DNA from 4 places in the Janthinobacterium sp. 35 genome. Region 3 is predicted to be linked to each of the others. Evidence: predicted binding sites of a transcription regulator. Region 3 holds the regulator's gene; each other region holds the start of a gene.

Region 1 (5,044 bases), 200 kb from region 3:
CAAATTCCTTGAAGCGCCAGTTCCCTACGTTTTGCCTGGCGTTGAAGCGCGCATTGAACACCGTGTAGCCGGGCGCCGGCTTTTCGCTGTTGCTGTCTTCCGCGTAGACTTGGTTGCTGGCCACGCTTTCCAGTGCTGCGCCGAAACGGTCGAGCGTGTCTTTCCAGGCCAGTTCCGCGAACAGGTTGGCGCTGGGCACGCCCGGCAAACGGCTGCCTTCGCGCACGCTGCCAAAGGCCTGGTCGTACACAGCGTGCAGGCTGGTGAGCGCCACTTTTGCCGTGAAGCCATACGGCAGGTTCGAATCCAGCGACACTTCCATACCCTGGCGCAAGGTTTTACCCGCATTGCGATAGCTGGTGCGCCCGCCGCTGGACTTGTCGACCACCAGTTCGTCGTTGGTCTTGATCTGGAACACGGCCGCGTTCACCTGCGTGTTGTTGCTGATCCTGGCCTTGACGCCCGCTTCCAGGTTGGTGCTGGTGGCCGGTTTCAGTTGGTAATTGAAGCCGCCGCCCAAGCCCGAGTAAAACAGTTCATTCAAGGTAGGTGCTTCGAAGCCGCGCGCGGCGCTGGCGTAGACGTTGACGTTCGGCGTCAGTTTATACAGCAGACCCAGCACCGGTGTCGTGTGGCTGAACGTGAGGTTGCCGCTGTCGTCGCCATTGCTGAGGAAGTGGTCGTTGACCGCCACTTTCATCTTGCTGTAGCGCACACCTGCGCTCAGCAGCCATGGCCCGCTTTGCCATTCCATCTGGAGATACGGGTCGAGGCTGGAGACGACATCCTGCTCGTCGCGGCGCAGCTTGCCTTTTACGCCAAAGCTATTGCCAATGTAATTTTCATAGCCGGTGCGGTCATCGCTGGAGCGGCCGTAATCGATGCCGATGGTGGTGCTCAGCTTGCCGCCGGCCAGCTGGTTCACGTGCAGCCAGTTGGTATCGATGCCATAGAACTGACGCTGGAAGTCGACCACGCCGCCCGAGTGTGAGGGCGACTTCTGGAAATCGATGTTGAAAGCCTGGTACTGGATCACATCGCGGTTGCCGCCATACACCATCACATGCAGGCGGTCGTCGCCAAACGCTTGTTCATAGGTGGCGCCGATTTGCTGGTGGTCGATGCTCTTGCGCGTGTTGTAGCGTTCTGCAAAGCTGCGTTTTGGAATCTGGTCGTCTTTAGGATCGATTTCACCTGCGCGCGGGTTTGCTGCAAACGTGGCCCAGGTGGCGCCCAGCGGATCTTGCGTGTTGCCCTGGTGCAGGCTGTTGGCGACGATCGTCAGCTTGCTGTCCGCATTGGGCTTGACGGTGATCTTGCCGAACGCCTGTTCGCGCGTGGCGGCGCTGTGGTCGCGGAAGCCGTCCGTGCGGAAGCGCGAACCGTCGAGTACGTAGCCGATGCCGCCTGCCTGGCCTTGTGCCGTCAGGTCCACCTTGCTGGTGCCGAAACTGCCGCCCGTTACATTCAATTCGACGGACGGGGGATTCTGCCCATCCCTGGAAAACAGCTGGATCACGCCGCCAGAATGGTTGCCATAGATGGCAGAAAACGGTCCGCGCAGCACTTCGATGCGCTCGGCCGTATCGAGGTTGAAGGTAGCGGCCTGGCCCTGGCCGTCGGGCATGCTGGCGGGAATGCCATCGCTGATCAGTTTGACGCCGCGTACGCCGAAGGCCGAGCGGGCGCCGAAGCCGCGCGACGAGATCTGCAAGTCTTGCGCGTAATTCTGGCGGTTCTGCACAACCAGGCCCGGCACGGCGGCCAGCGCCTCGGACGCGTTGACGCGGATCTGGCCATCCTGGATGCGGGCGCTGTCGACCACGTCGATCGATGCCGGCACTTCCTGGCTGGGGTGGGCGATGCGGCTGCCGCTGACGACCACCGTATCCATGAGTTGCCCGTTGGCCAGGTTAGCTGCCTCGGCGGCGAAAACGTGGGGGGCGAGGGTGGCGCTGCCGGCGACAAACAGGCTGGCAATGGTGTTCAAGCGGAAACGATGCTGCATGCGGGTTCTCCAATGTGAATAAAAGCCTGCTTGAGCGCGTGAGCGGCGCAGGTCTGCATAGGTGTATCAAGCAATATGCCTGCCATGTCTCCATTGGTGGGCTGAAATTATACGCGTGTCAGTGGCACGGCGTTTGCATGCAGAAATGCTCAGAGGCGCCGATACCGCGCGCTTTTCCCGTGTTTTTCCATTGAAAAGGTGATTATGCCCAACTTCTTCTCACGCTTGCGCCAGGTGTGCTGGCTGCTGCCTGTACTCGCCAGCAGCGCCCTCCAGGCCGCTCCTTTTGCCTATGTTCCCAATGAAAAATCGGGCACCCTGAGCGTGATCGACACGGCGACCGACCAGGTGGTGCGCCAGATCGCGGCAGGCAAGCGGCCGCGTGGCATCGCCGCCGACCCCACCGGGCGGCAATTGTTTGTCACCGATGCCGCCAGCAGCGCCTTGTTGCTGATCGATAACGCGACCGGCACGCCCGTGCGCACGGTGGCGCTGGGCAAGTCGCCCGAAGGCGTCAGCGCTACGCAGGACGGTCGTTACGTGGCCGTGGCCGTCGAGGAAAACAATAGCGTGAGCTTGCTCGATGGTCAGACGGGCGTCTTGCTCGCCGACATCAAGGTGCAGGGACGCAATCCGGAACATGCCGTGTTCAGCCCGGACGGGCGCTGGCTGCTGGTCAGTGCGGAAGAGGCCGAGCAAGTCGATGTCATTGATGTGGCGCAACGCCGCCAGGTGGCTTCCATCGCCGTGGGCCTGCGTCCGCGTGGCATCGGTTTCAGTCCGGACTCCGGCCGCGCCTACGTGGCGTGCGAACTGGTCAACGCCGTGTATGTGATCGACATGGCCGCGCGCAAGGCGATTGCCACCATTCCAGCGGGCAAGAATGCCAACGGCATCGCCGTCCATCCTGGCGGCAAGCAGGTGTATGTCTCGAACGGTACGGACGGCACGGTGATGGTGATCGATACGGCCAGCCACCAGGTCACGGCCACCATTGCCGTCGGCAAGCGCCCGTGGAACATGGCCATCACGCCCGATGGCAGCAAGCTGTACGTGGCCAATGGCCGCTCGAACAGCGTTTCCGTCATCGATACGGCCAGCGCGCGCAAGGTGGCCGATATTGCCGTGGGCGAATTGCCATGGGGCGTGGTGATACGGTAGTGGTACAGGAGTAGGTGTTCCAGTCTGGTACACCTGTTCCATTGTGCAGCGGCGCAGGGGGCGCGATGCGGGCTGGCGTCCAGGCTGGCACGGATCGGAACAGGGGCCGCGCCGCTTGTTCAAAACGCCAACAGAGCCGCGCCCTCCGCTCAAGCCCGGGGCGTGCGCTGAAAAGCGCGCCGGGTTTGACGCCACGCCCTTGCAACAGGGGGAAAAGCGGCTAAGTTTGTAGTGGGATGGTGAGCTGGCACGGCATTTGCGGAAGACTCCGTGTACTCACCCCATCTGTACCAGGACGTTTGATTTTAATTAAAGCAATTCCATTCTAATTAACCCGATAGAGGACGACATGAATCTCGCAGACATCAGCAAACTGGGCGTAGCCAATCCCTTCAAACAACGCTATGACAATTACATCGGCGGTCAGTTCGTTGCACCAGTAAAAGGTGAATACTTTCCTAACATCACGCCCATCACGGGCTTGCCGTTTTGCGAAATCGCCCGTTCCACGGCGGAAGACGTCGAGCTGGCGCTGGACGCCGCGCATGCCGCCAAGGATGCCTGGGGCAAGACTTCACCCGCCGAGCGCGCCAATATCCTGAATCGCATCGCCGACCGCATCGAACAGAACCTGAGCCTGATCGCCACGGCGGAAACCATCGACAACGGCAAGCCGATCCGTGAAACGATGAATGCCGACATTCCGCTGGCCATCGACCATTTCCGTTACTTCGCCGGCTGCATCCGCGCGCAGGAAGGTTCCGTCGCGCAAATCGATGCGGAAACCTATGCCTATCACTACCATGAGCCGCTGGGCGTCGTGGGCCAGATCATCCCGTGGAATTTCCCAATTCTGATGGCCGTGTGGAAACTGGCGCCAGCCCTGGCCGCCGGCAATTGCGTGGTGCTCAAACCGGCCGAGCAAACCCCGGCGTCCATCATGGTGTTGATCGAACTGATCGGCGACTTGCTGCCACCGGGCGTGCTGAACATCATCAACGGTTTCGGCCTGGAAGCGGGCAAGCCGCTGGCGTCGAGCAAGCGCATCGCCAAGATCGCCTTCACGGGTGAAACGGGCACGGGCCGCTTGATCATGGGTTATGCGGCGCAAAACCTGATTCCCGTCACCCTGGAGCTGGGCGGCAAGTCGCCGAACATCTTCTTTGAAGATGTGATGGATGCCGATGATGATTATTTCGACAAGTGCCTGGAAGGCTTCACCATGTTTGCGCTGAATCAAGGCGAGGTGTGCACTTGCCCATCGCGCGTGCTGATCCAGGAATCGATTTACGAGAAATTCATCGAACGGGCCTTGAAGCGCGTGGCCGCCATCAAGCAGGGCAACCCGCTCGACTCGTCCACCATGATCGGCGCCCAGGCGTCGCAGGAGCAGCTGGAAAAAATCCTGTCCTACCTCGACATCGGCCGCCAGGAAGGCGCCGAAGTGCTGGCCGGCGGTGAGCGCCATACGCAGGCAGGCGACCTGGAGGGCGGCTACTACGTGCGTCCGACGGTGTTCAAGGGCAATAACAAGATGCGCATCTTCCAGGAAGAGATTTTCGGGCCTGTCGTCTCCGTCACCACCTTCAAGGATGAGGCCGAAGCGCTGGCGATTGCCAACGATACCTTGTACGGCCTGGGTGCAGGCTTGTGGACGCGTGACGGTTCGCGCGCCTTCCGCATGGGACGCGCCATCCAGGCGGGCCGCGTGTGGACCAATTGCTACCACCTGTATCCAGCCCACGCCGCATTCGGTGGCTACAAGCAATCGGGTATCGGCCGCGAAAACCACAAGATGATGCTCGACCACTACCAGCAAACGAAGAACTTGCTGGTGAGCTATAGCCCGAAAGCCCTGGGCTTCTTCTAAACCGG
Region 2 (5,044 bases), 220 kb from region 3:
ATTCATGGCGGCGATCAACTGAAAGCGGGCAGGAAACTCGGCCTGGCGCGCCGCGCGCGAAATGCTGATGACGCCCGATTCCATGGGTTGGCGCAAGACATCGAGGACCCGGCGCTGGAATTCGGCGATTTCATCGAGAAACAACACACCGCAGTGTGCCAGCGAGATTTCTCCCGGGCGCGGCACGTTGCCGCCGCCCACCAGGGCCACGCCGGATGCCGTCTGGTGCGGGGCGCGATAAGGACGGCGTTTCCAGTGTTCCACCTTGAAGTGGCCGCCCAGCGAATGTACGGCGGCCGATTCCAGCGCCTCTGCATCGCTCATGGGCGGCAGCACGCCGGGAAACCGGCTGGCCAGCATGGTCTTGCCCGCACCCGGCGGCCCCACCATCAAGACGTTGTGGCCGCCTGCGGCCGCCACTTCCAGTGCGCGTCGCGCCTGCTGCTGCCCCTGCACATCGGCAAAGTCGGGATACGCAAAAACCTGCGCTGCCAGCACGGGCTGATGGCGCTGCAGGGCGGTCTGGCTGGCGGGCGCGGCAAAATGCGCGCAGACCTCGAGCAGGCTGTGGGCGGGATAGATGCAGGCATCGCTGACGAGAGCCGCCTCGTCCGCGTTCGCTTGCGGCAGGATGAAGGCGCGTGGTGTGCCCGATTGGCTGCGCTGCATGGCAAAAGTCATGGCCAGCGCACCGCGGATGGGGCGCAGCTGGCCCGACAGTGACAGTTCGCCCGCGAATTCATAGTGGTGTAATTGGTCGCCCGGCAACTGGCCGGAGGCGGCCAGGATGCCCAGCGCAATGGGCAAGTCGAAGCGGCCCGATTCCTTGGGCAAGTCCGCCGGCGCCAGATTGGCCGTAATGCGCCGCGCCGGCATGTCAAAGCCGCAGTTTTGCAGCGCGGCACGGACGCGGTCGCGCGATTCCTTCACTTCCGTATCCGGCAGGCCGACTATCGTAAACGAGGGCAAGCCATTGGCAAGGTGGACTTCGACACTTACCTCGGGTGCCTCCATGCCGGCCAGGGCGCGGCTTTTCAGGACGGCCAGACTCATCAGACTCCCCTGTGGCGCGAGCGCGGTCAGGATCAGTCTAGCGCTTGAAGCGCTGTCAGGCTTGAGATATGCCAGCAAGGCCGTGTATAACGCGACCTTGCTGGCGGTACTTTATGCCTTTGGGTCGTTCAGGCGCGTTTCCAGTTCGATCAGGCGCAATTCCAAAGCATCGAGCTTGGCGCGGGTCTTGGCCAGCACTTGCGCCTGGATATCGAATTCCTCGCGCGTGACGAGATCGAGACGGGCGAAGCCCTGGGTCATCATCGATTTCACGTTTTTTTCGATATCCTTGGCCGGCGAGTTCTCGATGGCCTGGTGAATCTTGCCTTGCAAGTCGTTAAAGAAGGTATTCATGTCCATGGTCAGTCCTTTTATGGTGCGGCATGTGCATCGCACCATTGCGGTGCACAGCGGTGTTAATCTGGTGCGGAAATAGGTATATCCACAACGCTTCAGCAGCCCATTTCCGCATGCCCAAGGGCTTGCAGGGTAGGTATGGACGGAAATGCACCTGTCAAGGTGGCTGAGAGCTGGCACGTATTCTGCTAAAGAAGGTATGAACGCTTTGTGATCTCCAGCCAAGATTTTAAACCTCAACCGCTTTAAAAGTTCAATAAAAGGGAATCGCCATGAAGAATCTGTCCAAGAACATGACTTTAGTAGCAGCGTTGACGCTGGCCATGACCGCCGTGTGCGGTAGCGCCATGGCCCAGGATGCGGTGGCAGCGCCTGCTGCGGCCGAAGCCGTACCTGATAACGTGGTGAGCTACAACGTGGCGCTGACCAGCGACTATCGTTACCGTGGCGTGTCGCAAAGCCGTCTCGATCCTGCCATCAGCGGCGGTGCCGACTATACCCACAATCCGACGGGTCTGTACGTGGGCACCTGGCTGTCGAGCATCAAATGGATCAAGGATGGCGGCGGCGATACCAACCTGGAATGGGATGTCTACGGCGGCAAGCGGGGCGAGATCAGCAAGGATTTCACCTATGACGTGGGCGGCCTGTACTACTTCTATCCCTCGAATGGGCTGAGCACCAATGCCAACACTTTCGAGCTGTACGGTCAGCTTGGCTATGGCCCTGCCTATATCAAGTACTCGCACTCGACGACCAATCTGTTTGGTGTCGCCGACAGCAAGAACAGCGGCTACCTCGATGTGGGCGCCAATATCGATATGTACGAAGGTTATCTGCTGAACCTGCATGTGGGCCGCCAGAAGGTCGCGCATAACGATTCCCTCAGCTACACCGACTACAAGCTGGGTGTCACCAAGGATTTCGGCATGGCAACAGTCGCCCTGGCTTACGTCAAGGCCAACATCACGTCGCTGGCACCGAATGGCAAGAACCTGGCGAAATCCGGTCTCGTGCTGACCGTGTCCAAAACCTTTTAAGCGAGACTGCCATGAAAATGATTACCGCAATCATTAAACCATTCAAACTGGACGAAGTGCGTGAAGCCTTGTCGGCTATCAATGTGCAAGGCATTACCGTCACTGAAGTGAAAGGGTTCGGCCGCCAGAAAGGTCACACGGAACTCTACCGTGGGGCTGAGTATGTCGTCGATTTCTTGCCAAAAACCAAGATTGAAGCGGCCGTCGATGACGCCATTGTCGACCAGGCCATCGAAGCGATCGAAGGTGCCGCGCGTACCGGTAAAATCGGCGATGGCAAGATTTTCGTCTACAACCTGGAACAGGTCATCCGCATCCGTACCGGTGAAACCGGCAACGAAGCGCTCTAAGGGGAATATTGATGCATAAAAATATAACAAAATTGCTCGCCGGGATAGCCTGCCTGTGTGCGTTTGGCGTCGCCACGCCGAGCTTTGCCGATGCGCCCGCCAAGACGGAGGCGGCCACGACTACGGCCGTTGCCGCCCCCGCCGTGACGCCCGTGCCTGACGCCGCGCCCGCTGCCGCCGCACCGGCCCCGGCCGCTGCCGCGCCAGTCGCCGCGCCCGTCGCCAACAAGGGCGATACCAGCTTCATGATGATCAGCACCTTGCTGGTGATTTTGATGACCATCCCCGGCCTGGCCCTGTTCTACGGCGGTCTGGTGCGCTCGAAGAACATGTTGTCGGTGCTGATGCAGGTGTTCATGGTGTTCGCGCTGGTCATCGTGCTGTGGTGCATCTACGGCTACTCGATCGCCTTCACGGAAAAAACCGCCTTCTTCGGTGGCTTCGACCGCCTGTTCCTGAACGGTATCTGGGATCCGGCCAAGGGCACGTTTGCCGCCGCCGCCACCTTCAGCAAGGGCGTCGTCATTCCCGAGTTCGTCTTTGTGGCTTTCCAGGGCACGTTTGCCGCCATCACCTGCGCACTGATCGTCGGCGCGTTTGCCGAGCGCGCCAAGTTTTCCGCGGTTTTGGCCTTCGTCGTGCTGTGGTTCACCTTCGCCTACCTGCCAGCGGCCCACATGGTGTGGTTCTGGACCGGTCCTGACCTGATCACCAACGCCGCCACCTCGGCCAGCGAAGCCCTGAAGGCTGGCTGGATCTGGCAAAAAGGCGCGCTGGACTTCGCCGGCGGCACCGTGGTACACATCAACGCCGCCGTTGCCGGCCTGGTGGGCGCCATCATGATCGGCAAGCGCGTCGGCTACGGCCGCGAATCGATGGCGCCGCACTCGCTGACGATGACCATGATCGGCGCATCCTTGCTGTGGGTGGGCTGGTTCGGTTTCAATGCCGGTTCCTCGCTGGAAGCGGGCGATGTGGCGGCCCTGGCGTTCGTCAACACCTTGCTGGCCACTGCCGCCGCCACCCTGTCGTGGGTATTTGGCGAGTGGATCAGCAAAGGCAAGCCATCGATGCTCGGTGGCGCATCGGGCGCCGTTGCCGGCCTGGTGGCGATCACCCCGGCGGCCGGCTTTGTCGGTCCGATGGGCGGCCTGGTCATCGGCTTGCTGGCCGGTGTCGTCTGCCTGTGGGGCGTGAATGGCTTGAAACGCCTGATCGGCGCCGATGATTCGCTCGACGTGTTCGGCGTGCATGGCGTGGGCGGCATCCTGGGTGCCTTGTTGACAGGTGTGTTTGCTGCACCACAACTGGGCGGTCAGGGCATCTTCGACTATGTCACCAACAAGATGTCGGCGGATCCGTACTCGATCGGTCATCAGGTGTGGGTGCAGGCGCAAGCGGTCGGCACCACCATCCTCTGGTCGGCCGTGGTTTCCGTCATCGCCTATAAACTGGTCGACATCGTCATCGGCCTGCGCGTACCGGAAGAAGAAGAGCGCGAAGGCCTCGATATCACCAGCCACGGCGAGCAGGCATATCATGGTTAAATGATAATTATCTGGCATGCCAGCGCCCCGGCGCGGCATGTCCGGCTGGAAAAGGCGCCTCATTGAGGTGCCTTTTTTTCGTTGTGCGAATGGAAAAGGTCTTTAAAACAAGGGTTTTGCCCCGATTTGGGGTACTTACACGGTAATATAGTCGGCAGTTCTGTGTGCTTTTTTGAATACTGCACATAATTTAAGGATGTAACTATGGTTCCCCATCTCGTCACGGCCCTGACCGGACCGCTGCTCGACCTCGAAAAAAAGATTCTGGCCGCGACGCCGGCCATTGAGCGCTGGTTCCGCATGGAGTGGCAAGAACATACGCCGCCCTTCTATTGCTCGGTAGACTTGCGTAACGCGGGCTACAAGCTGGCGCCCGTCGATACCAATCTGTTCCCTGGCGGTTTTCATAATTTGGCCACGGAAATGCTGCCCCTGTCCGTGCAGGCGGCCATGGCCGCCATCGACAAGTATTGTCCGGACGCCCGCAACCTGCTGATGGTGCCGGAATTGCACAACACCACGCCGCAATATCTGCAAAACGTGGCGCGATTGATGCAGATCTTCCGCCAGACGGGCCTGCACGTACGCCTGGGCTCATGGTCGCCCGAGATCACCCAGCCGACGCCATTGGCGTTGCCAGATGGCAACATGCTCGTCATCGAGCCCCTCGTGCGCCTGAACAACGGCCGCCGCCTGG
Region 3 (5,044 bases):
AGCTGGCGCAGCGCATCATCATGCATGGCGTGTTCATGGACGTGCTGGGCGTGGGCGTGCTGATCACGGGCGATTCGGGGCTAGGCAAGAGCGAGCTGGGCCTGGAACTGATTTCGCGCAGTCACGGCCTGGTGGCCGATGACGCCGTCGAATTCTCGCGTATCGCGCCCAACATGATCGAAGGCCGCTGCCCGCCCCTGCTGCAAAACCTGCTGGAAGTGCGGGGCCTGGGCTTGCTCGACATCAAGGCCATCTTTGGCGAAACGGCCGTGCGCCGCAAGATGCGCTTGAAACTGATCGTGCACCTGGTGCGCCGCAACGCGCTGGAAGAGGAAGTCGAGCGCCTGCCCTTCCTGTTCCCCACGGAAGACGTGCTCGGCTTGCCCGTGCGCAAGGTCGTCATCCCCGTCGCCGCCGGCCGCAACATCGCCGTGCTGCTGGAAGCGGCAGTGCGCAACACCATTTTGCAGCTGCGCGGCATCGATACCTTGCAGGAGTTCATGGAGCGGCAACGACTCGCCATGAGTGGCGATTAACAACGTAGGTCGGATTAGCGGGGCAACGCCCCGCGTAATCCGACAACATTGTTGACGTGTGCAGCAAAGAAATACCACAGTCTAAATTGCAATCATTTGTAAAGATCATTGCCTCGGGAGCGCAGTGCCGATCTTTATTGTATGATCGGCGTATGCATATCGTCCTTATCACCGGAATATCCGGCTCCGGTAAATCCGTCGCGCTCAATGTGCTGGAAGATACCGGCTACTATTGTGTCGACAACCTGCCACCGGCCTTGCTGCCCAGCCTGGTGCAAACCTTGCTCGACGAAGGCACACCGCAACTGGCCGTCGCCGTCGATGCGCGCAGCGCCGAGTCGCTGGCCAGCCTGCCGCACAATGTGGCCCTGCTGCGCGACCAGGGGCACGACGTCAAGGTGATGTTCCTCACGGCCACCACGCATTCGCTGGTGGCGCGCTTCTCGGAAACGCGGCGCAGCCATCCGCTGTCGCACGAATTGCGGCCGAACCAGAACCCCGCCAGCCGCCGCACCCTGATCGAATGTATCTCGGAAGAACGCGAACGCCTGTCGGCCATCGAGCAATTGGGCCATGTGATCGATACCTCGGAACTGAGCGCGAACAAATTGCGTGCCTGGATCAAGGATATCGTCGCCTCCGAACGCGCGCCGCTGACCTTGTTCTTCGAATCGTTCGCCTTCAAACTGGGCGTGCCGCTGGACGCCGATTTCGTCTTCGACGTGCGGGCCTTGCCGAATCCCTATTACGACCTGGCGCTGCGTCCGCTCGACGGACGCGATGCGCCCGTGATCGCCTTCCTCGACGCGCAGCCGAGCGCGCTGGAACTGCTGGCCGACATCCGCGCCTTCATCGAGAAGTGGTTGCCGTCATTCAAATCCGACAACCGCAGCTACCTGACGGTGGCGCTCGGTTGCACGGGTGGCCAGCACCGCTCCGTGTACATGGCGGAACGGCTGGCGCAGTATTTCGGGCCGAACGAGCGCGTGGTTCTACGCCACCGCGAGCGCAGCTAGAGAACGCCAATAAAACCTACTGCGCGTCGGTATAGGTGGTCTGCGATGCTCACTGTGCGTAAAGCACAGTTCCGCTTCTCAACCACCTCTCCCTTCCGCTCGCTACGGTTTTATCCAGCGTTGTTACTTCAGATAATAAAGCGGATGCGCCGTGGCCGGCCAGACGGGGGCAAAGAAACGTGCCACCATGGCTGCATCGACCTCGTCCAGGCTGGCGGGGTTCCAACGTGGCGCATTGTCCTTGTCGACCACCAGCGCGCGCACGCCTTCCAGCACTTCTCCATGCGCGAAATTGTGGCGCACCACGCTGCGCTCCAGGCGCAGGCAGTCGGCCACACCCAGGTGGGCACCGCGCTGCAGCAATTCGAGGGTCACCGACATCATCAGCGGTGAACGCAAACGCATGGCCGCCAGGGCCTTGCCTGCGAACGCGCTGTCGTCCTGCGCCAGCGAGGCCATGATGGCGGCCACGGAAGGGGCGCCGAAGTGGCGGTCCAGCGCCGTGCGCGCGGTGGCCAAAGCAGAAGCCCCCGCCTCGGCCTGGAACGGCGCGGCCAGCGCCTTGATGGCCACCGGCAAGGCCTCGCCCGGCGTCGATTCGAACAGGGCCAGCAGCGCCCCCATCTGCGCCTCGGGCAGGTAGACATCGGCCAGCCCCGTGTACAGGGCATCGGCCGCGTTGATCGTCAAGCCCGTCAAGCCCAGGTACAGGCCCAGCTGGCCGGCCAGGCGGGACAGAAAATAACTGCCGCCCACGTCCGGGAACAAGCCGATATTGACTTCCGGCATGGCCATGCGCGTGCGGCCCGTGACGATGCGCAGGCGGTTGCCGGGCCCGGCTTGCGCCACGCCCATGCCGCCGCCCATGACCACGCCATCCATCACGGCGATATACGGTTTCGGGTAGAAATGAATGACATGATTTAAGGCGTATTCTTCTGTAAAGAAATCTTCCAGCAATGCACTGCCGCCTTGCGGCGTAGCCAGGCCCGCATCGTAAAAGAAACGGATATCGCCGCCGGCGCACAGGGCTTTTTCGCTGCTGGAACGGATCACGACGGCGTCCACCTGCGGATCGTCGCGCCAGGCCAGCAAGACGGCACTCAGGGCCCGCACCATCTCCAGCGACAGGGAATTGAAGGCTTTCGGACGGTCGAGCACGATGTGCCCGGTACGGTTGCGGATGGAGGTCTGGACGAAGTCGCTCATGGGAAAATGAAAGAAGTGAGAGTAGGCACATTCTAGCGCCTGCACGGGCAACATTGCGCTCGACAGGCAGGGGCGCAAAAAAGGGCGCAATGTGCGCCCTTAGTTGATCACAACCGGTTGAAAGTCGCAGGCCGTTTAGACGGCGGCTAATTCTTCTTCCGAGTTGTCTGGCAGATGCTTGATCGCCTCTTTACCGTGCCCTTGCACTTTGGTTTTGTATTTCATCACTTGCCTGTCCAGCTTGTCGATCAGGATATCGATTGCGGCATACAGGTCATGCGCCAGGCTTTCCACATAGACAGTTTTGCCACTCAGACGCAGGTTGACTTCGGCCTTTTGACGTTTTTCTTTCTCTTTGAGGTTATCCACGGTCAGAATCACGGCGATATCGATAACTTGATCGAAATGACGTTTCACGCGCTCCAGCTTCGTTTGTACGTATTCACGGATGGCTGGTGTCACTTCGAGATGATGTCCGCTGATGGTGAGATTCATACACACTCCTAAAGATGATCGGGTTCGTGCGGTCCATCCTATCCGGCCCGCAGAGGAACCGAAAAAAACTTACAAACACTTACGCAGGCTCACTGGCGGAATTTTCAACGCTTCCCGGTATTTGGCAACAGTACGTCGCGCAATCACCATGCCTTGTTCCCCCAGCATGTCCGCAATCTTACTGTCGGATAAAGGATTTTTAGGGTCTTCTGCTCCTGTCAGTTGCACGATCAATGCCCGTATCGCCGTCGATGATGCTTCGCCCCCCGCTTCGGTGGCGACGTGGCTACCAAAGAAATATTTCAACTCGAACATGCCGTGCGGGGTCAGCATGTACTTTTGAGTTGTTACCCGCGAGATAGTACTCTCGTGTAAACCCAGTGTATCAGCTATTTCACGGAGCACAAGGGGGCGCATGGCAACGGCCCCATGCGAGAAAAAGTTCTTTTGTCTTTCTACTATCGCCTGTGCCACGCGCAGGATCGTGTCGAAGCGCTGGCGCATATTCTTGATCAGCCACTTGGCTTCCTGCAACTGTGCGCCCATGGCGCCCTCGCCCTTGCCCTGCTTGAGCAAGTTGGCGTACATGGCGTTGACGCGCAGGCGCGGCATGACGTCGTTGTTCAGGGTGACTTGCCAGCCATTGCGCGCACGCTTGACGACGACGTCGGGCACCACGTAATCGGACACGTCCGAGGCGAACACGGCGCCCGGATGCGGATTGCACTGGCGAATCACCGTCTGCGCTTCACGCAAGTCTTCCTCGTCGCAATCGAGGGCTTTTTTCAGCTTGTTGAAATCGCGCTGGGCAAACCAGGCCAGGTGCTTTTCCACGATGACGAGGGCCATGCGCCGCGTCACCATGGCGACGTGCGGCAAACGCTTGATTTGCAGCGCCAGGCATTCGGACGCATTGCGCGCACCCACGCCGGGCGGATCGAAACTTTGCAGCAGGGACAAGGCCGTGCGCATCTCGTCGGCGTCGATTTCCAGCTCTTCCGGCAGGCGCGCCAGGATGTCGTCGAGCGACTCTTCCAGGTAGCCATTGTCGTCGAGCGCGTCGATGATCAGTTCGACCAGCGCGCGGTCGCGCAACTCGAGCACCGTCACGCGCATCTGCTCCATCAGGTGCTCGCGCAGGGTGCAGTGATGGGCCTCCAATTGCGGACGCGAATCTTCGTCATCGGGCGCCTTGCCCCGGCTCGCCTCGCTCCAGTCGCTGTCGCCACCGTCTGCGGCGGCCGGGCTGTCGCTCGCCTCGCCGTCAAAGGTCTCCGCTTCGGCCGGCGCCGCAGGCGCATCCTGGCCTGGCGGCTGGGGCGGCGCTTCGGCCGGCGCGGCCGTGGAACTCAGGGCTCCGTCGGACAGCAGGCGCAGCGAATGGTCGAGCGGATCGTCGAGGCGCTCGAGCAAGGGATTGTCCGTCAGCAGTTGCTCGAGTTCCTGGTGCAATTCCAGGGTAGACAATTGCAACAGGCGTATCGATTGCTGCAACTGCGGCGTCAGTGCCAGGTGCTGCGAAGTGCGCAGCTGCAATGATTGTTTCATTGGCTCACATGCGGAAGTGTTCGCCCAGGTAGACCCGGCGTACCGACTCGTTCGCGATGATGTCGTCGGGGCGTCCCGACGCCAGCACCGAGCCCTGGTTGATGATGTAGGCACGGTCGCAGATACCCAGCGTCTCGCGCACATTATGGTCGGTGATCAGCACGCCGATATTGCGCTCCTTCAAGAAGCGCACGATGCGCTGGATCTCGATCACGGCGATCGGGTCGACACCGGCGAACG
Region 4 (5,044 bases), 230 kb from region 3:
AGGGTGACCTGACGCGACGCATGGATACGTCCGGTCGCGACGAGCTGACGCACATTGCCAGCGCCTTCAACCGTTTCGCCGACAAGATCGCCACTGTCCTGCTACAAATCCGCGAAGCGTCCGATACGGTAAGGACAGCATCGGGCGAGATTGCCTCTGGTAACAATGACCTGTCCGTGCGCACCGAGTCGCAAGCCAGCGCGCTGGAAGAAACCTCAGCCGCCATGGAGCAACTGATGGCGACTGTCCAGCAGAACGCCGAAAACGCCATGCAGGCTGACCAGCTGGCCGCCAGCGCCACGCAGGTGGCCGGGCGTGGCGGCGAGGTGGTGCAACAGGTGGTGCAGACCATGGGCGACATCAATATTGCCTCGCGCAAAATCGTCGACATCATCAGCACCATCGACGGGATCGCCTTCCAGACCAATATCCTGGCGCTCAATGCCGCCGTTGAAGCGGCGCGGGCCGGAGAAATGGGCCGCGGTTTTGCTGTCGTGGCATCGGAAGTGCGCTTGCTCGCCGGCCGCTCGGCCGAAGCGGCCAAGGAAATCAAGGCGCTGATCGGCGATTCCGTGACGCAGGTCGACGCGGGCAGCCGCCTGGTGGAAAGTGCGGGCGTGACCATGAGCGAGGTGGTGGACAGCATTCGCCAACTGGCCGGTATCGTCAAGCAGATCAGCAGTGCCAGCCATGAACAAAGCAGTGGCATCACCGAAGTGGGGACGGCGGTGACGCAAATGGATGAAAACACCCAGCAGAATGCCGCATTGGTCGAGCAAGCCGCCGCCGCTGCGCAATCGCTGCAGCAGCAGGCCAGCGCGCTGGCCGAGGTGGTCGCAGGCTTCAAGCTGCCGCAGATGGACGGCAGTGCCTTGCCGTCGCGGGCGCCGCAGGCCGGGTCGCGCGATGCGCTGCGTCTGCACTAACAAGGGAGATTGACCATGTCTGCAAACCATCGTGGTGTCGTCCTGGCGGGAGCGTTGTTATTGCTGTGCAACGCCGTAACGGCCGAAGAGGTGGCCGGATCGCCCTGGACCGTCGGCGGCGCGATCCGCTTCAATTATGTTTACAAAAGCTGGCAGGACGACTATCGGAGCGGTTTCGTCGGCCTGGATACGGCGCGGCTGGACGTCAATTTTGACGATGGCACGCTGATCGGCTCGGCGCAATACCGTTACAACCGGTACCCGAAGGGGCAGGGCGGCTATTGGCAGCACTTCCTGCATCACGGCTGGGTCGGTGTGCGCCTGGCCGACAAGAGCACCTTGCAAGCGGGCCTGGTGAAAAATCCGTTCGGGCTGCAGCCGTTCGCGTCGAATAATTTTTACGAGTCGATGGCGTTCTACACCGGTTTCGAGGACAAGTACGATCTCGGCGTGACCTACGCCAGCCCACCCGGCCCCGTCGAGTGGCAGCTGGGCTTTTATCCGCGTGACGGGGGTTCCTATGGCGGCGGCGGCAATACGGCCGGGGCTTCGAACCGCTACTCGTATAATATCGTGCCCGATGATGACCAGCAGGGGTTTGCCACCGGCCAGCGCGACCACGAACGCAATACCTTCACGGGCCGCGTCGTGGCGCACATCGGCAGTTCGGGCCAGCATGAAGTGGGCTTGTCCGCCTTGACCGGCACGATACGTAACGACACCCGCAGCGAAGGGCGCGATACGCGGCGCAATGCGGTGGCGCTGCACTACCGGGGCGGCATGGGACCCTGGAATGTCATGCTGGAAGCCTTGCGCTACAGCTATGGCACCAGCCATGGCGTGACCCAGACCTACGGCGGGCTCGACCCGAACAGCTTCGTCATCCTGGGCGCATTCGGTTATCCCTACCCGGTGGCGGCCAAGGGCGATATCTATATCGCCAACCTCAGCTACGACATCCCTGGCACGCTGGGCCCGCTGGGCGGATTCAAGCTGTATAACGACTACAGCATCCTGCGCAAACGTGTCGGCAACTACAAAAGTTCGGTGCAGAACGTTAGCGGACTGAGTTTTTCATCCGGGAAATGGGTGTTCTACGCCGACTTCATGTTAGGCAAGCATCACCCGTATCTGTCGCCGGACGCAGGGGGGCTGGCGTCGACCTCGCTCCGGCACGATGGCTACACGCGCAGGATCAATTTACAGGCGGGGTATTATTTCTGAGCGGGCAATCTTGCTGACGTCGCCAATGGTTCATGGCCATTTGCATTGCTGCACCGCGCAATGACGTCTGCCGCATTTAGGCGCACTATGGGCACTTGCTGGCGAAGAACAAACTCCGATGTCTGGCTTTCCTACCTGGGGAAACATCATGTCCGCACATACTTACAAGCTCATCGAACTGGTGGGCACATCGACCGAGAGCAGCGATCAGGCAATACGCGATGCCATTGCCAAGGCGGCGCTGACGGTCAAGCATATGGACTGGTATGAAGTGACCGAGTCGCGCGGCCATATCGTCGATGGCAAGGTGGCGCACTTCCAGGTCACGCTGAAGGTCGGCTTCCGGCTCGAATAGGGTAAGGCGGCAACTCACCGCCGCCCGACCACTGCCCGGCTCTCCAGCCACTCGCGGCCGCCGGCCTCCAGCGCGGCCTCGATCACCTTTTCCGGCAAGCTATACACGGTCGCCCAGCTGGCGCGGCCATCCTGCGTATTCGCGGGGAAACTGTGCGTCTCGATGGGCCAGTGGTATTTGCGTTTCAGCGCTTTGACGATGGCGGCCAGCGAGACGCGGCCTTGCAGCGGTTCGGCACCGGACTGGTCGCGGTTCGACAGCAGCACGGCCAGGACCTGGCCGCGGCCCGTGCGTGCGCCGGGGAAAGTGGGAGTTTTGTTTGCCATGGCCTATTTTACCGGGCGTGGCGCGATGTGCCGCACCTTTGATCTGGCGCAAGCGCCGCACCCGCTTTGCGGCCACGATGGGTATTTCGCCAGGCGTGCCGGCGCCCCTCCGGCAGCCTGGGCCACTCATCACGGGGCACAGGAGCCTATCATGCACAGCCTGAACATCCATGCCATGCAATGGCAACCCGTTGCCGATATTTCCGCCGTCGATCCGCTGCTGCCCGCGGATCTGGCCTGCTTTCGCGAATTGCGCGACGTGCTGCAGCGCTACGGCGCACTCGACCGCTTCGGCATTTCCCTGATCCACCGCCATTTCGACATCGCCGACGACGAGGAGCTGATGGAATACACAGATGTAGAGCAGCGCACCTTGACGGTCAAACCTGTCAAGAAAAGCGACATCGACTGGCAGCACACGACCATTACCAACTGGAAATTGACGGAAGGTGAGGAAGTGGCGCGCATCGGTTGCGGTTGCGCAAGCAATTCGGGTGGCCACCTGGGCTATCACCGCGGTACCTGAGGCGGGCCGACGCTGCCCGCCAAGCGGCGTCGGCCTTTCTTACACTTCGCCCTATCCAGCTCAGTCCGCTTTGCGCAAGTAGTTGATTCAATTTACTTTTTTTGTGTGGCACGCAAGCTGCTTATCCCAGTCTACGAGATGAATCCAGGCAAGTCACTCTGGATTCTTTGTCCCCCGGATTTTCCGCGACTGACCACGATAAGAGGCTGCGATGAACGTCGATCACACACGAAGCAAGACCCTGGGCTGGCTGGGCGCACTGGCGGCGGCAAGCCTGCTGGCCAGCGGCCAGGCGCAGGCCGGCGCGTACGGCCTGGCCGTCAATGAGTTGAACAATTTCCGGATCACCACCAGTGCCGGCAGCTTGTCGCTGGCCGGCGCCAACCGCAATGCCAGCGACAGCGCGTTTTTCGAAGGCGGCGTGGCCGTCAATCCGCGCGCCGTCAATACGGGGCCGGCCGCCAACGCCGACGTGCTGCAAGTGTGTTCGGGTGGCGGCTGCAGCGGCTTGCCGCAAAACCACTATGCACCCAGTCCCAGCTCCACCCTGGAATTCGCGCGCGGCGATGCGCACGCCTTCGGCAATATGCTCAATGGCGGCGCCAGCGTGCAAGCCGTGGCGGAAGCACAGCGCAACACGGTCGGCGCCGCCACGGCCACGGCCGGCGACACGCTCACCGGCTCCGTCAACCTGACCCTGTCGAGCGCCGGCTTCATCACCTTCAGCTTCATGGGACGGCGCGACTTGCGCACCAGCGTGACGACCATGGGCGACAAGTCGAACGTGTCGATCATGGATATCTTCAATATCTCGTGCAATGCCGCCAGCCCCGCCGGCTGCCTGTCGAACGCGAACGCCGATGGCGTGATCTTCCAGTTCGCGCCCGATGGCGACGCCAACAATGGCAGCGATATCAACGGCAACCATGGCGCCGGCAGCCTCGACCCGTTCAGCCTGAACATGACGGCCGGCACCAACGACCCCGCCACCGGGCGCGCCTTCACGAACGGCCTTTCGATGTTTTCCCTGACCTCGAATTTCGCCCTGCCCGCCGGCAGCTACACCTTGAACTTTGCCAAGTCCACACGCACCGACATCGTCGTCATCGATCCCCTGGCCGTGCCGGAACCGGGCAGCCTGTTCCTGCTGGGTCTGGGGCTGGCCGCCCTGGCGTTCACGCGCCGCCGCCAGCCGGAATAGACACCGGCAGAGGCGTTTTACCCCAGCCGAGCCAGTGCCTGGCGCGCCAGCTGCAACTGCTGCAGATAATAGCGGTGCAGCATGGCGGGGTCACTCAGGTCGCGCCCGAGTACCAGGCGCAGCTCGCTGGCCGGGCAGTCGGCGGCCTGGGTCTGCACCTGCGGTCCAAGCTGGCGGGCCAGCTGGCGCGCCAGCTGTTCTTGCGCGGGCCGGTATTCGACGCGCGTGCGCGCCACCTGGAAGCTGGTTTCATTGGTCAGGCGCACCACCTGCACAGGAGCGCCAGCCAGGCTGCGCGCCAGCGCGGCAGCCATGCCAGGCACACCGTTGCCGTTCACAATTTCCAGGCGCGGCTGCGGCGCGGGCGCCGCCGGCATGGGCCGCTCGGGCACTGCGGCGGGTACGCTGCGCACCGCTGCCGGTATGCGCTGCAAGCGGGCCATGCCATCGCTCTGCGTGATCTCCACGCGCGCCATGGCCGGCGCC

The links. The regulator sigma-54, encoded in region 3, starts transcription at its own class of promoters, with help from an activator protein. The targets are predictions, from matches to a motif close to TGGCANGNAANCTGCTTT.
Region 1: the regulator sigma-54 is predicted to act here: its motif matches at 3,415-3,432, upstream of adh (aldehyde dehydrogenase).
Region 2: the regulator sigma-54 is predicted to act here: its motif matches at 1,585-1,602, upstream of CLU93_RS08520 (TorF family putative porin).
Region 4: the regulator sigma-54 is predicted to act here: its motif matches at 3,464-3,481, upstream of CLU93_RS10535 (EDSAP-1 family PEP-CTERM protein).

Annotation. Positions count from the first base shown of each region.
Region 1 is NZ_PEFN01000001.1:1,910,505-1,915,548, reverse strand. Features, by position in the region: gene CLU93_RS08615 (TonB-dependent receptor family protein) at 1-2,008, opposite strand, end outside; gene CLU93_RS08610 (beta-propeller fold lactonase family protein) at 2,213-3,169, shown strand; gene adh (aldehyde dehydrogenase) at 3,519-5,039, shown strand.
Region 2 is NZ_PEFN01000001.1:1,888,887-1,893,930, reverse strand. Features, by position in the region: gene CLU93_RS08530 (YifB family Mg chelatase-like AAA ATPase) at 1-1,053, opposite strand, end outside; gene CLU93_RS08525 (accessory factor UbiK family protein) at 1,165-1,413, opposite strand; gene CLU93_RS08520 (TorF family putative porin) at 1,683-2,450, shown strand; gene CLU93_RS08515 (P-II family nitrogen regulator) at 2,462-2,800, shown strand; gene CLU93_RS08510 (ammonium transporter) at 2,812-4,347, shown strand; gene gshA (glutamate--cysteine ligase) at 4,552-5,044, shown strand, end outside.
Region 3 is NZ_PEFN01000001.1:2,108,658-2,113,701, forward strand. Features, by position in the region: gene hprK (HPr(Ser) kinase/phosphatase) at 1-536, shown strand, start outside; gene rapZ (RNase adapter RapZ) at 689-1,552, shown strand; gene CLU93_RS09475 (enoyl-CoA hydratase/isomerase family protein) at 1,676-2,761, opposite strand; gene hpf (ribosome hibernation-promoting factor, HPF/YfiA family) at 2,897-3,256, opposite strand; gene CLU93_RS09485 (RNA polymerase factor sigma-54) at 3,326-4,804, opposite strand; gene lptB (LPS export ABC transporter ATP-binding protein) at 4,809-5,044, opposite strand, start outside.
Region 4 is NZ_PEFN01000001.1:2,341,691-2,346,734, forward strand. Features, by position in the region: gene CLU93_RS10510 (methyl-accepting chemotaxis protein) at 1-926, shown strand, start outside; gene CLU93_RS10515 (hypothetical protein) at 942-2,150, shown strand; gene CLU93_RS10520 (dodecin) at 2,299-2,505, shown strand; gene CLU93_RS10525 (hypothetical protein) at 2,520-2,831, opposite strand; gene CLU93_RS10530 (hypothetical protein) at 2,983-3,357, shown strand; gene CLU93_RS10535 (EDSAP-1 family PEP-CTERM protein) at 3,569-4,558, shown strand; gene CLU93_RS10540 (LytR C-terminal domain-containing protein) at 4,576-5,044, opposite strand, start outside.